2 regions of the Amphritea sp. GJ51-11 genome follow, and region 2 is predicted to be linked to the other one. Evidence: predicted binding sites of a transcription regulator. Region 2 holds the regulator's gene; the other holds the start of a gene.
What was found. The regulator LexA, encoded in region 2, represses DNA repair genes until DNA is damaged. The targets are predictions, from matches to a motif close to TACTGTNTANNTANACAGTA.

Region 1 (9,325 bases), 2.1 Mb from region 2:
CTCATAACGAGAGAATAAATGCTCCAGGCGTTCTGATGCATCGCGGAACGGCTTGGGCCGGTAGAGCTTTTCAACCGCGCGATCCAGTGCTTTATGAGCGTCACGCAGCGGATCGGGCATCTTGTCGGGATCGTACAGGTCAGCTAGTGACTTATCCGGGTAGTCCTCGCGGATCAACAAGACCTCTTCAGCCAGGGCTTCGATCTGCTTACGCTGTTGATCGTTCACCTCTGGCCAGGGGAAGGTGTTGTAAACCAGAGTGGCAGAATAGCGGTAGTCGCTTTTCAGGCGACCGGCTACTGTACGCATCCAGTCGTTGTGCATTTCGGAGGTAAGGATGCCGAATTCATAAGGAGTAGCATTAGGAACCATCTGATTGGCATCACTTGCTATAACCTCAATACCATAAAAACCCATAGGCAAATATCGACGCCGCTCAGAGGAAACACGCGGCACGAGAAGGTAGTTGCCTGCATCAGGTTGTGCCATCTGTAAGAAAGTATGAGGACGCTCGGCACCCTTCAAAGCAGCGGCATGGCCTGCCTTAACCCTGAGATTACGAATCTTCTCACAACGAGAGGCAACCTCTGGTACTTCCATAACCTCATCCAAGGGAATATCAGCCAGCCAAAAGCAGTATCGCTCCCCACCGTTGATAAACTCTTGCGCGCCGAGAATTTTGCGTATCCAGTGAGCGTATTGGGGATATTTGGCGATGAACAAATCCCGTTCTTCATGCGTGATGTAGAGGTGGCCGCCATCCGTTGGCTTGTTGCCAAAAATCATTTTGTTAACGGGTCCGAGTGGTTTGGTACGCGGATAAACGGCCAGATCTGGCCCGGGCACAAGATAGGGGCTGATACTTTCGACCTCTGATGAGAGCACTCGGTCCTTAGATACTGAAAATATACGGGGCTTGCTTACGGTATCGCTTTTGTTTTTCAGGCCTACGACCACCACATGAACAGCAGCTTTGTTCTTGGCGTTATTGCTCCATGTGAATGTTTGGTAGCAGAAGTCTATCGAAACACCCAGTTCGAAGATGGGTGGCCAGAGCAATGAGGTTTGATCCCCTTGGCAGATCGAATTGGTAGATACAAACGCACATTTAGCGATACTGCCCGATATGTATTGGGCACCTTTCCAGAACCAGGCTGATACCAAATCAAGATAACCCAGTGATTTGAATCCGGCGAAGGCGAACTTCATATCATCTGATTGGTCGGCACTTCGCTCTGTCGTGCCCAAGAAGGGCGGATTCCCACAGACATACACCTCATAAGTATTGCCACTGACATCAACGGGCCGGCACACTTCTCCCCAATCTAGTCGTAACGCGTTGCCACACACGATGTTGCCTGAATCCCGCAGCGGCAGCGCCGCTTCGGCATAGCCAAACTCAGCCTTGAACTCCATGTTCATCTGATGCTCAGCCAACCACAGAGACAGGACTGCCACCTCATGCGCAAAGTCATCGATTTCGATGCCGAAGAACTGGGATAGACGGATGCCGGAGCAATACATCTCAGCCTGACCCGACACAGCATTCAGGGCATCAATCACTTTCATCTCCAGATTGCGCAGCTCTTTGTACGCAATGATCAGAAAGTTTCCGGAGCCACATGCCGGGTCAAAAATACGAAGATTCTGAAGACGAATCAAAAGCTCTTTTAACTTCCGTTCACTCTTACTCGACTTTTCCAGCTCAGCATACAACTTATCGAGAAAAAGCGGCCGTATCACTTTCATGATGTTCGATACCGATGTGTAGTGCTGCCCCAGGTTTCCGCGCTGTTCTTCATCAATAACGGCCTGAAACATCGAACCAAAAATATCTGGATTAATCTCAGACCAATCTAGCGAAGCACAATCAATAAGAATACGACGCGCTTTGCGACCAAATTCAGGGATAGGCTCATCATCACGGAACAGCCCCCCGTTCACATACGGGAATGCCTGAAAGTGAGCAGGCATCGCTTTGCGCTCAGGAGTGGTTGGATCTAGATTTAGAACAGTGAATAGGTCAGTGAAAAATTGATCAACGTCAGAGCCATCATCCTGAGTGCAGGACTGAATAGCGGCGGTCATCTGGGATTGCTCAAAGATGCCAGTATCTTCGGCATAAAAGCAGAAAAGCAGACGGGTCAGAAAGACGTTCAGCGCGTGAATATCCTCTGGTTTGGAAAGATCGTTGCGTTCACGGATCAGATCAAACAACTGCCCCATTTTCTCAGAGGCTTTTACGTCCGCAGGATGCTCTGAATGCATGACTGCTTTTTCGTAACCAGCCAGTGGCAGAAAGAAGGCATACTGTTTATCCAGTTCATCCATAGACGTTTCAAGGCGCTCTTCAGCCTTAAGATCGAACGCCACGAGACTATCGAAGTTAGTTACGATCACGAAACGGATATCATTGCGAGCGACCACACCACTTGCCTTAAGCGATTCAGCTTCAGCATCAAGGTCAGCGCTTTTCGGGACGACACGGAAATAGAGTTTCTTCTTCAGGCCGATATCACTGGCTTCACCTACATTGCGACTGTCCCCGCCTTTACGAAGCCGGGTGATCGTACTCTTCGGGAAGCCGTAAGCCTCAAGGAAGGAGAAAATGAATTCATCTGGATTAAGGTTGGAGCAAGCCTGCTCCAGTGCTTCAATAATGCGTGCCTGACTGATGGCCATGCGTCAACTCCTTGTGCCGATCATTCGTCGTGCCTTCGACTTTTGTATAAATGCTGATTAATCAATTTAGATTGAGACTACAAACACCAACTCATCAACGCCCTATAAAGCGTCCCGTCTATGGTGAGACGCTATTGCGATGCTTATTATTGATGATTACTTCAATTGATTAAATCGCAGGCGATAATAAGAAATTATAACAAATCAGAACTATTGATTATTGTAGCAAGTGAGGCATTAATTCTTTTATTTTAACAACCGCTGCGTCTTGATCTGCGTTAGAAAAATCAGACTGTTGTGCAATATTTATTAGTTCTGCCACTAGCGCCCGCCCATCATCATCAAGTCTCGTCGAAACTGAAAGCAGCGTAAAATCCTCGCATGACATGCCACAGGCACTTAACAAAGCGCGGGCTAAAACTTGAGAGCTTCGGCTTTGCTTATTCTCTTCAATTCTCTTTAAAACTTTATCTACGATGTACATGCATCTTCCTAAATTTACTCATTTTTTCAATGATGTAAGATTATCTTTATTTAGAAGAATAGCAAGATATGCAGGTGATCAAAAAACAAGCAGCTTATAGTCATTTTTCTCCAGTCCTCTGTATCGGGCCTTCTTAAAACCAAACTGACATTTGATAATCCGAAACGGGTGCTCAACAAAGGGCGCGTACGCTGGCTTACAGGATATTAGGTAAAATCAATATACACCCCAGATGCCATCTGGCTTGCTAGAAAATCGGGGTTTTTAATGGTTTCGCTGGTTAGAATAGGACGTACTTTTGCGCTCCCTCTACTCTTCCATAGTTCGCAGCATAAACTCATCAAATAACGGTACAGTAAAAGCGGTATCACCATGATTAGGCGACCAGATCATTCCTTTCTTAATTAAGCTATTTCGAACAGGTGCCACATCAGATACTTTTTTCTTCATTGAGTCCGCAATGTCGCTTGAGCGATGCGGCCCAGCCCCAAGTTTGGCCATTTCATTAAGATATGTCTTTTCTTTGGGCGTTAATCTATCAAAACGCACCCTGAAAAAACTCTCATCAAGTTTAGCGATCGTTAGGTCCGTAGAGTTAACCACATAGTCTTTAGTAATTGGACTATCTTCGGCTAAATCCCAAGTATGGCTTCCCCACTCCTGAATAAAATAAGGGTACCCTTGCGTTTTACTAATGATTTCATCGACCGCTTCGCTGTCAAACTCAACACCTTCATCCTTAGCAGGGTTAATAATCGCCTCTTTAGCCGCTTCCTCACCGAGCGCTCCCACCTCAAGGTAGCTAAACAGTCGCTCTGCGTAGGGTTTTGAGTTACCAGCTAAACCCCTTAACTGCGGCAAGCCTGCACCAACCAATGCAACGGGTAGCTTTAATTGAGCACATCGATGAAGCGCGGTAATCAAAGCAGCAAACTGTTCTGAGCGAACATATTGAAGCTCGTCAATGAACATTACGATAGCCGTTTCACCCGCTTTAGCTGCATGACCAACTTCTACCATTAATGCCGTGAGATCGGCTTCTAAATCACCATTATCGGCAAGCCCAGCCTCAGGTTCTTGGTCAAATCCAACTTCGATATCGCCAAAAGTAACCTTAAGCGACTTGGCAAACCCCGCAAGCGCCTTCAGGGCCCGAGTTGCCGCTTCTTTTGATTTTTCAAGGCGACTAAGCTTGAGTAGCCCTAGCCGTAATTGGGGACTAAGAAGGGAGGGAAGGGAGCGATTTTCCGGCGCTTCAATATAAATAGTATGAACGCCCATTGCCTCAACATCCTGACGCATCTGTTCAAGCAGTACAGTTTTTCCAACGCCTCTTAAACCAACCATAAGCATGCTTTTCACAGGCTTAGCTCGCATAATTCTGGCAATGGTAATCTTCAAGATGTTTCTAAGTTCATCTCTGCCTGCTAATTCATGAGGCTGAGTGCCCGCGCCCGGAGTATAAGGGTTATCGATTGGGTCCATTTTCTCACCAACATAAAAAAGTTCTTAATAAATAATAGCGACGTTATTGTATAGCGTAATACCTTTCGCAAACGCTTACGTAAGTGCTCTTTCAACAATTAAGACTGGACCAGCCAGAATAGCCGTTCCTTGTATATATCTCTTATGCCTGCTTATGGCACAAAATGGGCTTTAGAACGCTCTGAAAGCTACTACAGATGAGCAATCGACACAAAGCAGAAATCATCGGAGCTTCAGAACTTAGATACTCATAGCCAGTATCAACAGTCTAAAAAACTTTCTCGCTGCAAGCGTTTAAGTAGTTCATTACATACATTGGATTCTGGGTATATCCTGCCATTGAGTCGTGTAGTGCGGCGATAGAAAATTTCGTCTCATCGCGAATTTCTCTTCCACCCCTCGGCCCGCTAGCTGAATGGTTCCACGGCCAAAGGTAGCGTTAATCTGATCCATGCATTGCATTAGCACGGGATTATCCTGTGATGCGTTGAATAAGTCATACTGATAACGCCCCTTATCGCTCAGGTCTAAAAGGCCTACACCACATCGATAAAAACTCACGCCTTGTTGATAAATTTTCGTCATCGCCTGCCTAGTAGCAGCCATGATTAATCGACTGTCACTGGTTGGTACTGGAAAGGCATGAAAGACTGATTGACGATAATAACCAGACGGGTCATGAGGTGAGCTGGAAGCAAATATAACAATACCTCCAGCAAGGCTATTTTGCCGACGAAGCTTGACTGCCGCTATTTCGGCGTGCGTTGACACAGCAAATTTCAACTGCTCAAGCTCGGTGATTCGCTGGCCAAAACTTCGTGTACTGTAGATCTCTTTCTTTGGTGACCGTACATCATCCCAAGACAGTTTAACAACGCCGTTTAACTCATACACGGTGGATTCAACCACAACAGAGAACTGCTTTCTAATCCAGCTTGGCTCTGCATTCGCTAACTGAAGGGCACTGCGAATACCCATATCATTTAGTCGCTGCCCCAGTTTCCGCCCAATACCCCAAACGTCCGTTACATCCATCGCTGACAGGATCTTTTTACGCATCCTTTCACTGTCAATCACCGCCACGCCACGAAAACCATCGATACGTTTTGCCGCATGATTAGCCGCTTTAGCCAGTGTCGGCGTCGAACCGACGCCAACACCAATAGGTAACCTCACTTCTCGCCACACTGTACGCCGGATGGTTTTTGCATGTTCGAACCAGCCCTCGGGTGGTATATACGTGCTGTGCTTGCCGTAATACAAAAACGTTTCATCAATCGAATAAACATGGGAATGAGGCGCAAACCGACTGCAAGTATCCATCAGCTTTTGGCTGAGATCTGCATATAATTCATAATTACTACTACGAACAACCGCACCGACCCGCTCAAGATCTTCTCGTACCTGAAAATAAGGCACAAACTTTTTACCAACCCCCATTCTCTTGGCGATAGGGCACGCTGCACAGATACATCCATCATTATTGGTAAGCACGACAACTGGACGCTTACGAATGCTCGGATCGAAAACCTTCTCACAGCTCGCATACATTGCCGTAACATCACAAAGCACGTACATCAGAACGCCACATTTAAGGGACGGTGCAAACGGATTGATCGTGTGACCACCCCCTCCACCTGAAAATCATCACCATCTCGTAATATATAGGGCTGATAACCTGGTGCTGACGACAACAAACGAGCACACGCCTTGTCTATTTTTTTGCAGACAAAGACCCCGTTAAGATTTGCCACAATAATATCGTAATCCTTTACCTTCTCTGCCCGAGAGACGATGAGTAGATCGCCTGAAAAGATCCCATCACCTATCATGGATGCACCCTCAGCATAACCAATGTAAGTGGCCGATGGATGATCAATCAGCAACTGATCAAGATCTAGCCCAAGTTGGACATATTCAGTGGCTGGCGACTCAAAACCAGTGATTCCGGCCTGAGCCTTAAGCGGAATAAATTTAAGCATAAATGACTCGTATACTGTATATAAATACAGTATATGAGCTATTTATCTATTGGGTCAAGCCAGAGATAAATGCCTACCTTATACAATAAGGAAAGCTGGTGTGAGCTGTGAGGTAGCCACTTTTGTTCTACGTCTTATTGGTAGTGTTAAGCACCACCATGAACAGAAGAGCCATCGATACTCAAATATTGACTCGATTAGCTTCCAGCAATTTTATAGCAGTCCCTTAAAAACCTTATCCTTGGGAGGCCTGACAATCTTGATCATCATAGTCATGATGCAAATGGCACTTCATCTCGCCAGACCTCGACTTCATCAGGAGCAGTAATTCCTAGCCGTACATTACGCGACCGTGATTTAAGAATTCGGATTTCAACCTGATGATCAATGATGACTGCTTCGTTTAAATTTAACTGAATAATCTTCATGTTTATTCCATCCCTGAATATATCCTAAGCTCGATTAGCCAGAGCCTTCTACCCTTGATCTTTGGGCTCCTATTCGAGAATATTGCTCACCAATCAGTATAGGCATAAAAAACCACGTATCCACTTGTGAGTCTAAAGGGAATTATAGTGAAGTTCATCCAAGCGGTATCGCTCGCCATCGCATTCACCGCCTCAGCGTCAGCAGATATACTCTCAGTCCATTGCCCACTAGGGTGCCCCTCTAACCCAGCGGAAAATGATCTAGTATTTGGGCATTTGTACGCAATGTCCAACAACCCAAATACTAAATTTGCTGACTGGGTTGCCTATGAAGTCAACGTGACTAATTTCGGTGACACTCCCGGCAGAAAATGGTCCTCAGACCCTCTACTAGATAGGAACAAAACTCTGGAGGCTAACGACTACAAGGGTGCTAGTAGCTCCGCATTAGAAGCGGATAGAGGCCATCAAGCGCCTCTTGCGTCATTTGCAGGCTCTCAATATTGGTCGGAACTGAACTACTTAAGTAACATTACTCCTCAAGACAAAGACCTAAACCAAGGCCCATGGAAAAATTTAGAAGAAGCGGTTCGTCATGCCGTAGGTTTTCGAAATTCGCTCTTTGTTATAACTGGACCGATTTACTCTGCGGATATGCCTTCAATGCCAGGTGCAGATGAAGAACATTTTGTTCCAAACGCATATTTCAAAGTAATTTATAACAAGAAAGGTGATACAGCAGCTTTCATGATGCAGCAAAGCAGTGAACGTAATGATGATTACTGTCAAAAAGCAGTAACATTGGCTGAGGTACAAGAAGCAATAGACTTTAAGCTACCTAACACACTTCATGTTGATCAAGAAATATACGCAAGATTAGATTGCCAGCAATAATCATTGCCAGAGATGTTACTTACACATAGTTTCGACGTTTATTATTGAATTCGCTGTCGGCAAGGTAAGTTGATGTGACATGGACAGGCTCGAAGATTAAAAATGGATTATCGCATGAGAAGGGCTTATCCACATCTAACCTAACTTTAACTCCACTTCTCACATGATTTATCCATAGCAATAAATCCTGCGGCAGGGTCAACATTCAGCACACTACAAAATTGATAATATTCGATAGCACTCAGCTTGCGAACCCGAGTCTCAATTTTGACTATAGTTGAATGATCTTCAGATAGAAGCTTTGCTAGCTCGCGCACGGTAAGGCCCTGTTCTTCTCGAACAGAAATCAACCAGTTTATCAAAGCTATATACTTTGGATGACGCGGACTCTTTATCATTGAGAGAACTATACCTACATGCTATTCTGGTGCGAAAACAGCACCAAAAAATTGAGGCGTCGCCATGTATATTTGTAAAGAAACACGAAAACCTATGGGGATAACTGAGATAAACAGTTTAATAATTGATCGGAACAACCCTTATGATAACTTTAGTCGACCACGCCCAATAGTTTGCCTTAGCCTAGAAGGAATACTTTTCCGTAAAATAAAGCACTCTGAACGTTCAATGATCCCTGATAATTGGCTGGATAGCGCTATAGACATCACGTATGTCAAAGAAAATGAAATTGAAAACTACACGCTCCTTCAGCGCCCTGGTGCAGCTGACTTACTGGTTGAATTAGTAAAGCATGCAAGCCCAATGATCTATTCGACACAATCCAATGAATTTATTGAAGAAGCATTATTACAGTTATCAATTGCCCAGGGAGACCCTGAGACATGCACTGAAGCTGAGTATCAGAAATCTGAAGCCTATATGGAGCACTCAGTCTGGTCTCGTAACCAATGTATAGAAATGGCAACAGGTTATAAAAAATCTCTTGGAACCCTATCAGAGTTTTTAGAAGAGGGTATTAACGACATCTGGCTTATCGACCATCAACCCAATCGAGTCGATTTTCCTAGTCATGTTATTGCTATTCCAAGTTTTACAGGAGACCCGAAGGATTGTGAGCTGTACAGACTCATTGATCGAATTTTCATCAATTAATTTGTTCCGAATAATCATCGTAGCCTTGCCTGCCACCCAGAAGGTGACGGGCTTACTCTGTGCGAAGTTGTAAACAACCGCTTTCAGATCTGAAAACAGCGTGATGCAATGAACCCAAGCCCTATAGCAATCAACACAGTTAATGCGATATAGTTCAATTCGGTGGGTAACTGGAGTACCCGTATCATAGTCTGTAATTTTGATTAACCTGCGTAGCGCTGGTAACTCAGACGGATATTCAGGATGAATACCATTGA
Region 2 (9,325 bases):
TCGTCCAACGAGTAGTCGTCCTTCGGCCCCTTTCATCACCTCAACCCTGCAGCAGGCGGCGAGTACCCGACTGAGCTTTGGTGTGAAGAAAACCATGATGCTGGCGCAGCGACTCTATGAAGCTGGCTATATCACCTACATGCGGACCGACTCGACCAATTTAAGTGCTGAAGCCGTTGCTACCTGCCGCGAATATATTAATGAGAACTTTGGCAGCAAGTATCTGCCTGAAAAACCTAACTCCTATAGCAGCAAAGAGGGCGCTCAGGAGGCGCACGAGGCGATTCGTCCTTCAGATGTAAGCATCGAGGCTACTTCGTTAAAAGGCATGGAGAGGGACGCTGAACGCCTCTATGAGCTCATTCGGCGGCAGTTCATGGCGTGTCAGATGACGCCGGCCCTCTACACCAGTACACGGGTAACCATTACGGCGGGTGAATTTGAATTACGCACCAAAGGTCGGATTTTGCGCTTTGATGGTTATACGCGAGTGATGAATAGCCGGGGTAAAGATGACGATATTATCTTGCCAGATGTGAAGCAGGGCGATGTATTGCAACTGCAACAGCTAGATCCTAAGCAGCATTTTACTAAGCCTGCACCCCGTTATACCGAAGCGAGTTTGGTTAAAGAGTTAGAAAAACGAGGCATTGGCCGGCCGTCCACCTATGCGTCGATTATTTCGACGATTCAGGATCGTGGTTATGTGGAAGTCCATAATCGGCGTTTCTATGCTCAGAAAATGGGCGATATTGTTACTGAAAGACTGGTGGAGAACTTCTCTGATCTGATGGATTTTGGCTTTACCGCCCGGATGGAAGAGTCGTTAGATGACATCGCTACTGGCGCAGCCGATTGGAAAGCGTTGCTCAACCAATTTTATGAAGGCTTTAGTAATCGTTTAGAGCTAGCACAAGACCCTGATGACGGGATGCGCTTGAATGCGCCGACAGAAACGGATATTCCTTGTCCTACCTGTGGTCGGATGATGATGGTGCGTACCGGCACAACCGGGGTTTTCTTAGGCTGTTCAGGTTATGCCCTGCCACCGAAAGAGCGCTGCAAAACGACCATGAATCTGGTTCACGGTGATGAGGTTGTCAGTGTCGATGGCGATGATGAAGAAGAGTCGCGTATCCTGCGTAACAAGCACCGTTGTAGTATCTGTGATACGGCGATGGACAGCTATCTGATTGACGAGCAACGTAAGCTGCATATCTGTGGCAACAACCCGGACTGTCCTGGTTTTGAAGTTGAGCAGGGTGCCTTTAAAATCAAGGGTTATGATGGCCCGGTGTTGGAGTGCGACAAGTGTGGTGCTGAGATGCAGTTAAAAACGGGCCGCTTCGGCAAGTTCTTTGGCTGTACAAGTGATACTTGTAAAAACACTCGTAAGTTGTTGAAAAGTGGTGAGGCTGCGCCGCCGAAAATGGATCCGGTGCCGATGCCAGAGTTGCAATGTGATAACGTCGAAGACACCTTTATCTTACGTGATGGTGCATCAGGTATGTTCCTTGCGGCGAGTCAGTTCCCTCGTAAAAGGGAAACTCGAGCGCCTAAAGTGTCTGAGCTCTTACCACATAAGAGCGAGATCGATCCAAAATATAGTTTCCTCTTCAGTGCACCGTTAGAAGATGATGATGGCAACCCTGCAATCGTCCGTTACAGCCGTAAAACGAAAGAGCAGTATGTGATGACGGAAGTCGAAGGTAAGGCGACCGGATGGCGTGCTTTCTACAGTGGCGGTAAATGGGTAGTGGAAGCTGCTAAAGCGAAGAAGACAGCAACCAAAAAGTGAGCGGAGGCTTAGTATGAGCGGTGTGTATTTAACCCGTACCAACCAGAAATTAAACTTTACCCGCATCCATTTGGATGCGCTGAAGGTGGCTCAGGAATCGACCGGCTGGAGTAAGCATGCGTTGATTGAATCCTATAATGAGTCGGTATTGTTTCATATGGTGTCGGCATACAGTTCATTGCTCAGAGAGATCGCTGAACAATACAGTTTTGATGCTAACCGGATTAGTAAGCTCAGTCAGCTAACGCAGCAGATGGAGGCGCAGGGGTTGGAAGCACCTGAAGTCGCCGAACTGCAACAGTTACATAATGATACTGACAGTTGGTTGCATCAGTTGCTTGCCGCGTATAAAGCCTGCTGGCGAGCGGAAGACCATCAGCAATCGCAAGGCAAAGCCGAAAGTGTCTCTGAGATACACGTGATGCAGATTAATCCGGACCATGCTGAAGATGGCGATATACTCAGCGAATACCAGCGCTGGTTTAGCGAATTTAAGGCACTGGTCGAACGTATGCGTAATGGTATGCAGGAGTGGTAAAAGAGGAGAGAAGCATCGGTGGTTGAAGGGTTTCTGAGGCCGAGGCTTCTAAGCGTAGTGCTTCACACCGGTGGTTTCGTTCACGTATTTGAGCCGAGTTGAGAAAAATATGTCTAATATGTTTTTGGAAATAATTGAGTTGGATGATGGTCAGATTGCGCTGCGTCGTGCTGATTCCAATGATGAGCCTATTATGCGGATCAGCTTCTCGGACGATGTCAGAGAGCAGCTTGATGAAGAGTGCATTGATGTCGCTAAGGTGATGCTAACAGCGGGTATCCATATGATTTCTGATATGAGCGTCAAGGCATCGGCGAATGGGGATGACGCAGGACTTGGGTTGGAGAATGATCCCGACGCTGAGTTTGACGTGGATTCGCCGGATCAGCCAAGGATTATCCATTAAAAAAACAGCGCCGAGGCGCTGTTTTTTTTGCTGTATATTTGGCTTAAGCGAGTCGGCGATCACGGATCACGATACCATGGCTTTTACCGTTAACCGCCGCAGCTTCGAGGCCGCTGAGTTCTTCATTGCTGAGTACGCCGGGCCAGCTGATAACCGCATGGCAAGTGCCAGCTTTGAGAGCTTGGCAGGCCAATTGATAGGTTGAGTGGCCTTGATCAGGTTGCAGCAGCATCACCTTCTTGAGGTCGATGCCGGCAGCTTCAAGTAAGCTCTTCGGTAGAGATGCCGGCGGTGCTATCCAAGCAAACCAACGATCATCTTTACTGAGTTGTGCTAAGAGTGGCAGTAGCATGGTCATTTGCCCAAAATCACTGCCTTGCAAAACAATTTCCGTTACCTTGCCGGCCAGTTCCGGGTGGTTTGATGGTACGGCGACCGGACGAATAAAACCGGGCAGTACGGAATCTGAGCTGTTGAGACTGCTAACTGCGTGCAACATGATTACTGTCCTCTTCTGATAACCCCAACACCGAGACCTTCAATGGAAAGTTCCTGCTTCTGCAGATCGACCACAATGGGTTCGAACTCTTCATTCTCAGCGATTAGGTAGACAAGATTACCTTTTCGTTTAAAGCGTTTGACGGTGACATCATTATCTATTCGGGCAACCACAATTTCGCCGTCTTTAGCCGCCTGACACTGGTGCACTGCCAGTAAGTCGCCATCCATAATGCCGACGTTCTTCATGCTGGTGCCACGCACCCGAAGTAGGTAGTCGGCTGGCGGGTGGAAAAAGTCTGAGGCGATAGTAATGCGCTCTTCGACGTTTTCCTGTGCCAGAATCGGCTCACCCGCCGCGACTTGACCGACAACCGGCAAACCAGGGTCTTCGTCATCAAATCCAGGGATTCGAATGCCGCGGGAGGTGCCGGGGATCATCTCAATGGCTCCTTTACGGGCCAATGCTTTGAGGTGCTCTTCGGCGGCGTTAGCTGATTTAAACCCCAGCGCTTTAGCGATATCTGCCCGAGTAGGCGGATAGCCGGTGGTGCTGATGCAGTGTTTAATGCATTCAAGTACATCTGTTTGGCGTTGTGTCAGTTTCATGATGAACTCTGTGTTTTTATCCAGTAGCTGTAACTATATACAGTATTCTGGCTTTGTAAACATTTTTCTGTCTATTTATCCAGTATTATTGCTAGAATGTCCGTCGTTACGGTGTATTAGGGCAGTCAGGTGCTTTCAGAAGAGATAAAAAAAGAGATACAGGGGGCGTATAGACGCTTTCTTGAGAGCCGTCAGCTTAAGCCGCGTATGGGGCAAAAGCAGATGATTGCAGAGGTTGCGAAAGTGCTTGGCGCCATTATGGAGGATGACAAATCCCACCGCTTGGGTGAAAAGCATGTGAGCGTCATTGAGGCGGGCACCGGTACCGGTAAAACCATTGGCTATTTATTGGCGGTTCTGCCGATCGCTAAAGCAAAGGGTAAAAAGGTAGTGCTTTCCACCGCGACGGTGGCTTTGCAAGAACAGCTGCTTAATAAGGATCTTCCTGAGGTGGCGGAACATGCGGGATTGTCTGTCACCTATGGCTTGGCCAAGGGGCGCGGCCGCTATTTCTGTATCAGTAAGGCGGAGCAGCATCTCGATGCCCACGGGGCATCCGGTCAGCAGGCGCTGTATGAAGATGAGCAAGCGCTACGTATCGATGGTGAAACCGCCGAGTTCTATAAGAGCCTATTAAATGAGTTTGCCTCAGGTCGCTGGGATGGTGATCGCGATAACCTGAGTCAGGATATCAGTGAACAGGATTGGTATCCGCTCACCAGTGATCATCTGCAGTGTACCAATCGTCGTTGCAGTAATTTTTCCGCCTGTAGCTTTTTCAAAGCCCGTAAAGACCTTGATCAGGTCGAGTGTGTGATCGCCAACCATGATATCGTGCTGGCCGATTTAGCGTTAGGCGGTGGTGCTATCCTGCCGGATCCGTCTGAGACCATTTATATCTTCGATGAAGGTCACCATTTATCTGATAAGGCCAGCGGTCACTTCTCCTTTAACTTGCGGCTTAAGTCCACCGAACGTTGGTTATCCGGCACGATTAAACAGCTGGATAAAATGCTCGATCAAAGCGGGAATCCGCAATTAATGCGTGATTACATTGAGCACCAGCGTAAGCCGATGGAAGATTTGCAGGTGGTGTTGAATAACTGGGCCGAACTGATCCGGCCGATCTTATTGAGTGATGCCTTTACCCGACCTAAAGAACGCTACCGTTACCCGAGTGGCGTGGTGCCTGATGAGGTTAAGCAGTTTGGTTTACAGGTAGAGCACCTAGCGGCTCGGATGGGCACTAAGATGGAGATGATCCTAGATCTCCTGAAAGAGTCGTTGGATGGCGATGGCAGTATTGACCGTCAGGCCGCCGAAATGTGGTATCCCCGGGTTGGCATGATGGTGTCGAGAATGCAAAACATCACTGGCCTAGGGCGTTCGATGGGGCATGTGGACGCTGAGAATAGTACGCCAACGGCACGTTGGATCAGCTTGGTGGAAACCGCCCAAGGGTATGACTTTGAATGCAGTACTGCCCCCGTGTCGGCGGCGCAGATGTTACATATGAATCTGTGGCAGCACTGTTATGCAGCGGTGGTGACTTCGGCGACATTAACGGCGTTGGGGCGTTTTGATCGGGTTTTAGCTGATCTAGGCTTACCCGCCGATACCCCCTGTTTTAGCTTAGCCAGCCCTTTCGATCATTATAATGCAGCGGAACTCTATGTCCCGCCGATGAAAGTTGAAGCGAATGACCCTGAATTACATACCCAAGCGGTTACCGATTATCTTAATAATCATTTAAAAACTGATACCGGTACACTGGTATTGTTCAGCTCATGGCGGCAAATGAGATCAGTGCTTGCCAGTCTCGACGAAAAGCTCAACAATAGGGTGCTGTCGCAGGGCGATTTCAGTAAAAATGAGATTCTGAAACGTCATAAGGCCGAAATTGATGAGGGGCGAGGGAGTGTTATCTTCGGTCTCGCTTCTTTTACTGAGGGAGTTGATCTTCCCGGTGACTATTTGACGGAAGTTATTATCACCAAGATCCCCTTTAGTGTGCCGGATGATCCGGTGGATGCCACTATGGCTGAATGGATACAGCAGCAAGGTGGAAACCCTTTTATGGAATGGTCAGTGCCGATGGCATCGGTGCGCTTAACTCAGGCTGCTGGACGGCTGCTGCGAACTGAGCAGGATAGAGGACGCATCGTATTGCTGGATCGACGTGTTGTGACTAAACGTTACGGTCGACAATTACTCGACTCATTGCCGCCATTTCGACGAAATATTAGCTAACCGTTCGCTTAAGCGGATAAGGTATGACTTTGTTAAAGAAAATATTTAAGCCATCAGACGCGACGCCGTCTGCCAGTATAGAAACGTCGGAGACGACACCCGTACTACCCGCAACCGTGCCCAATGAGAGTCAAACAGGTAATGCCGCGCGTAATACATCCAGTAGTGGCGATCATAAGCGACAGCAAACCCGTGAGAGCAAAACCTCAGGCCCGTCTCAGACTAAAAGCTGGCGCCGTGAGGATTTTGCCGTAGCGCCGGTGGAAGGGAAGCAGCGTTTCCATGATTTCGATCTGCCTGATGATGTGATGCACGCGATTGCGGACTTAAATTTTGAATATTGTTCTGATATTCAGGCGGCAACGCTGATCGAATCACTTGAAGGTCGGGATATTATTGGTAAGGCCCAGACCGGTACCGGTAAAACAGCGGCCTTTCTGATCAGTATTATTACCGATTTGCTGGATTACCCGCTGGAATATAAAGCGGCTAAAGGGGTGCCCCGGGCGCTCATTATTGCACCGACCCGCGAACTCGCATTACAGATTGCATCGGATGCAGAAGAGATGGGTAAGTATGCCGATATCGGTGTGGTCGCCTTGGTGGGCGGGATGGATTACGACCGTCAGCGTAAACAGCTGGCGGCGCGTCCAGTCGATATTCTAGTAGCGACGCCGGGCCGTTTGATCGATTTCGTACGTTCATCTGATGTCGACCTCGGTGATGTGGAAGTGATGGTGCTTGATGAAGCCGATCGAATGCTGAGTATGGGCTTTATTCCCGATGTACGTACTATTATTCGCCATACCCCGCGTAAAGGTGATCGTCAAACCTTGCTTTACAGTGCCACCTTTACCGATGATGTGATGAGTCTCGCCCGTCAATGGACGGTGGATGCTAAGGTGATCGAGATCGCCCCAGAGCAAAAGAGTACCGATTCGGTGGAGCAGTTGGTGTATCTCGTTTCACGTCAGGATAAATACCGCTTGCTGCGTAACTTTATGCAGCTGAATCAGTTGGAGCGGGTTATCGTGTTTGGTAATCGTCGTGACGAAACGCGTCGGCTAGCTGAGCGGTTACAGAAAGATGGCTTAAAAGCTGCCTTGATGTCCGGTGAGATCACCCAGCAAAAGCGGGTTAAAACACTGGATGATTTCCGTAGTGGCAGAATCAATATTCTGGTCGCCACCGACGTGGCGGGCCGAGGGATTCATGTCGACGGTGTTAGTCATGTGATCAACTACGCACTGCCGGAAGATGCGGATGATTATGTTCACCGTATTGGCCGTACTGGTCGCGCAGGTTCTACCGGCACTTCTATCAGTTTTGCGACTGAGGATGATGCCTTCCTATTACCTGAGATCGAAGAGGTAGCGGGAGTGAAAATGAAGTGTGTCTATCCGGACCCCAATCTGCTTGAAGCGGTTTAACCTTGACGGCGGTAGGTGATGATGAAATGGGCTGGCTTGGATCAATTGCAACTAGAAAACCGCTTTCGGCAGTTGCCTGCACCGTTCTATCAGTCGGTGACGCCACAGCCGCTTAAAAATCCTCACTTGGTTGCTTTCAGTACTGAGGCTGCCGCGTTGATCGGGCTAGATCCCTGCCAAGCGTCAGCGCAGCAATTGAGTGAGTATTTTAGCGGTCAGCGGCTACTCAGCGGCAGTGATCCTCTGGCATCGGTTTATTCCGGGCATCAGTTCGGTGGTTACACGCCACAGCTGGGAGATGGTCGTGCAGTGTTACTCGGCGATATTGCCGGTAGTGACGGTCAGCGGTGGGAGTTGCAGCTTAAAGGTAGCGGTAAGACGCCTTACTCACGCCATGGTGATGGCCGTGCAGCGCTGCGTTCGGTGATTAGAGAATACCTCGCCAGTGAAGCTTTGGCAGCCCTCGATGTACCCACCACCCGAGCGCTTTGTATTATCGGTAGTGAAACCCAGATCTATCGCGAATCAATCGAGTTTGGTGCTTCAATGGTGCGAATGAGCCCCAGCCATATACGCTTTGGACATTTTGAATATTATTACTACAGTCGCCAGCCAGAACAGTTAAAGCAGTTGGCTGACTTTGTGATTGAGCATCATTACCCCCATGCAGCAGAACAAGCAAACCCTTATTTAGCCATGTACACCGAGGTGGTTGAGCGTACGGCACAGTTGTTGGCGCGTTGGCAGGCACTAGGCTTTTGCCATGGAGTGATGAACACCGATAATATGTCGATTATCGGTGTGACGCTCGATTATGGTCCCTTTGGTTTTCTTGATGATTACCAACCCGATTATATTTGCAACCGCTCGGATGAACGCGGTCGCTATGCATATCAGCAACAACCCTCAATCGCGATGTGGAACTGTGTCTGTTTGGCACAAAGCTTGAGTGGCTTGGTTAAACAGGCCGACCTTGAAGCGGCGTTACAACGTTTTCAGCCGATTTATGCCATAGCTTATACCGAACGGATGAAGCTGCGGTTAGGTATGCTGGGCAAAACAACTCAGGATGGCGACCTGATTAGCCGCTTTTTACAGCTACTGGAACAACAAAAAGCGGATTATAATGACGCTTTTATTGCTCTCGAGCAGGCGCTTGATGGCGAAATCGAACCGTTAACCACGTTATTGGCTGGGGCTGCGGATTTCACCCCTTGGTTCGGTGACTATGTTGACCGTCTCGAGGGTAATGCTACGGTGATAATGGCACAACACAATCCTCGGGTTATACTGCGTAACTATCTGGCGCAGCAGGTGATTGAACGGGCTGAGCTTGGTGACTTTACGGATCTTGCTCGGCTTTATGGGGCGTTAAAGACCCCCTTCGATGCACCCTTGAGTCAATACAATCAAGCAACCCCGCAGTGGGGTAAAAATATTTCGCTTAGCTGCTCATCCTGATGGGTGAGTCTGGCCGTGCTTGGCCCGCAGCAGAAGAGCGATAAAGATGACTATCAGGAATAAAGAGGACCCTATGGATAAACATAAAACTGGCCTGATTAGTCAGGTGTTGTCGATTGTTGTGAGCTTGTTCTTTGTGTTTATTGCGGTCAGTGGTTATCAACGTACCGGCGATATCTCATTGGCGATGCTGTTTGGCCTGTTGGCGGTAGTGGGCTACTTTATGGTTAAATTTTTATTTCTTGGGGTGAATAAACTATTAGATTCGTTGGATGATAAGCACAATCAGCGATCTGAATAATAACGCCCTGCTAGGTTCTGCTTAAAGAACGGTT

Region 1: AC0L4K_RS20915 (LexA family protein) is a predicted target of LexA. The motif match lies at 6,646-6,665, and genes of this name have one in related genera.

Annotation. Positions count from the first base shown of each region.
Region 1 is NZ_CM147881.1:4,601,650-4,610,974, reverse strand. It holds gene AC0L4K_RS20935 (DNA methyltransferase) at 1-2,682, opposite strand, end outside; gene AC0L4K_RS20930 (hypothetical protein) at 2,900-3,166, opposite strand; gene AC0L4K_RS20925 (ATP-binding protein) at 3,476-4,651, opposite strand; gene AC0L4K_RS20920 (Y-family DNA polymerase) at 4,958-6,229, opposite strand; gene AC0L4K_RS20915 (LexA family protein) at 6,229-6,633, opposite strand; gene AC0L4K_RS20910 (carbon storage regulator) at 6,906-7,061, opposite strand; gene AC0L4K_RS20905 (DNA/RNA non-specific endonuclease) at 7,209-7,955, shown strand; gene AC0L4K_RS20900 (helix-turn-helix domain-containing protein) at 8,102-8,353, opposite strand; gene AC0L4K_RS20895 (NIF family HAD-type phosphatase) at 8,418-9,068, shown strand.
Region 2 is NZ_CM147881.1:1,978,544-1,987,868, forward strand. It holds gene topA (type I DNA topoisomerase) at 1-1,798, shown strand, start outside; gene AC0L4K_RS08685 (DUF6586 family protein) at 1,812-2,336, shown strand; gene AC0L4K_RS08690 (hypothetical protein) at 2,446-2,742, shown strand; gene AC0L4K_RS08695 (cell division inhibitor SulA) at 2,786-3,241, opposite strand; gene lexA (transcriptional repressor LexA) at 3,244-3,849, opposite strand; gene dinG (ATP-dependent DNA helicase DinG) at 3,979-6,099, shown strand; gene rhlB (ATP-dependent RNA helicase RhlB) at 6,123-7,529, shown strand; gene AC0L4K_RS08715 (protein adenylyltransferase SelO) at 7,548-8,990, shown strand; gene AC0L4K_RS08720 (hypothetical protein) at 9,064-9,291, shown strand.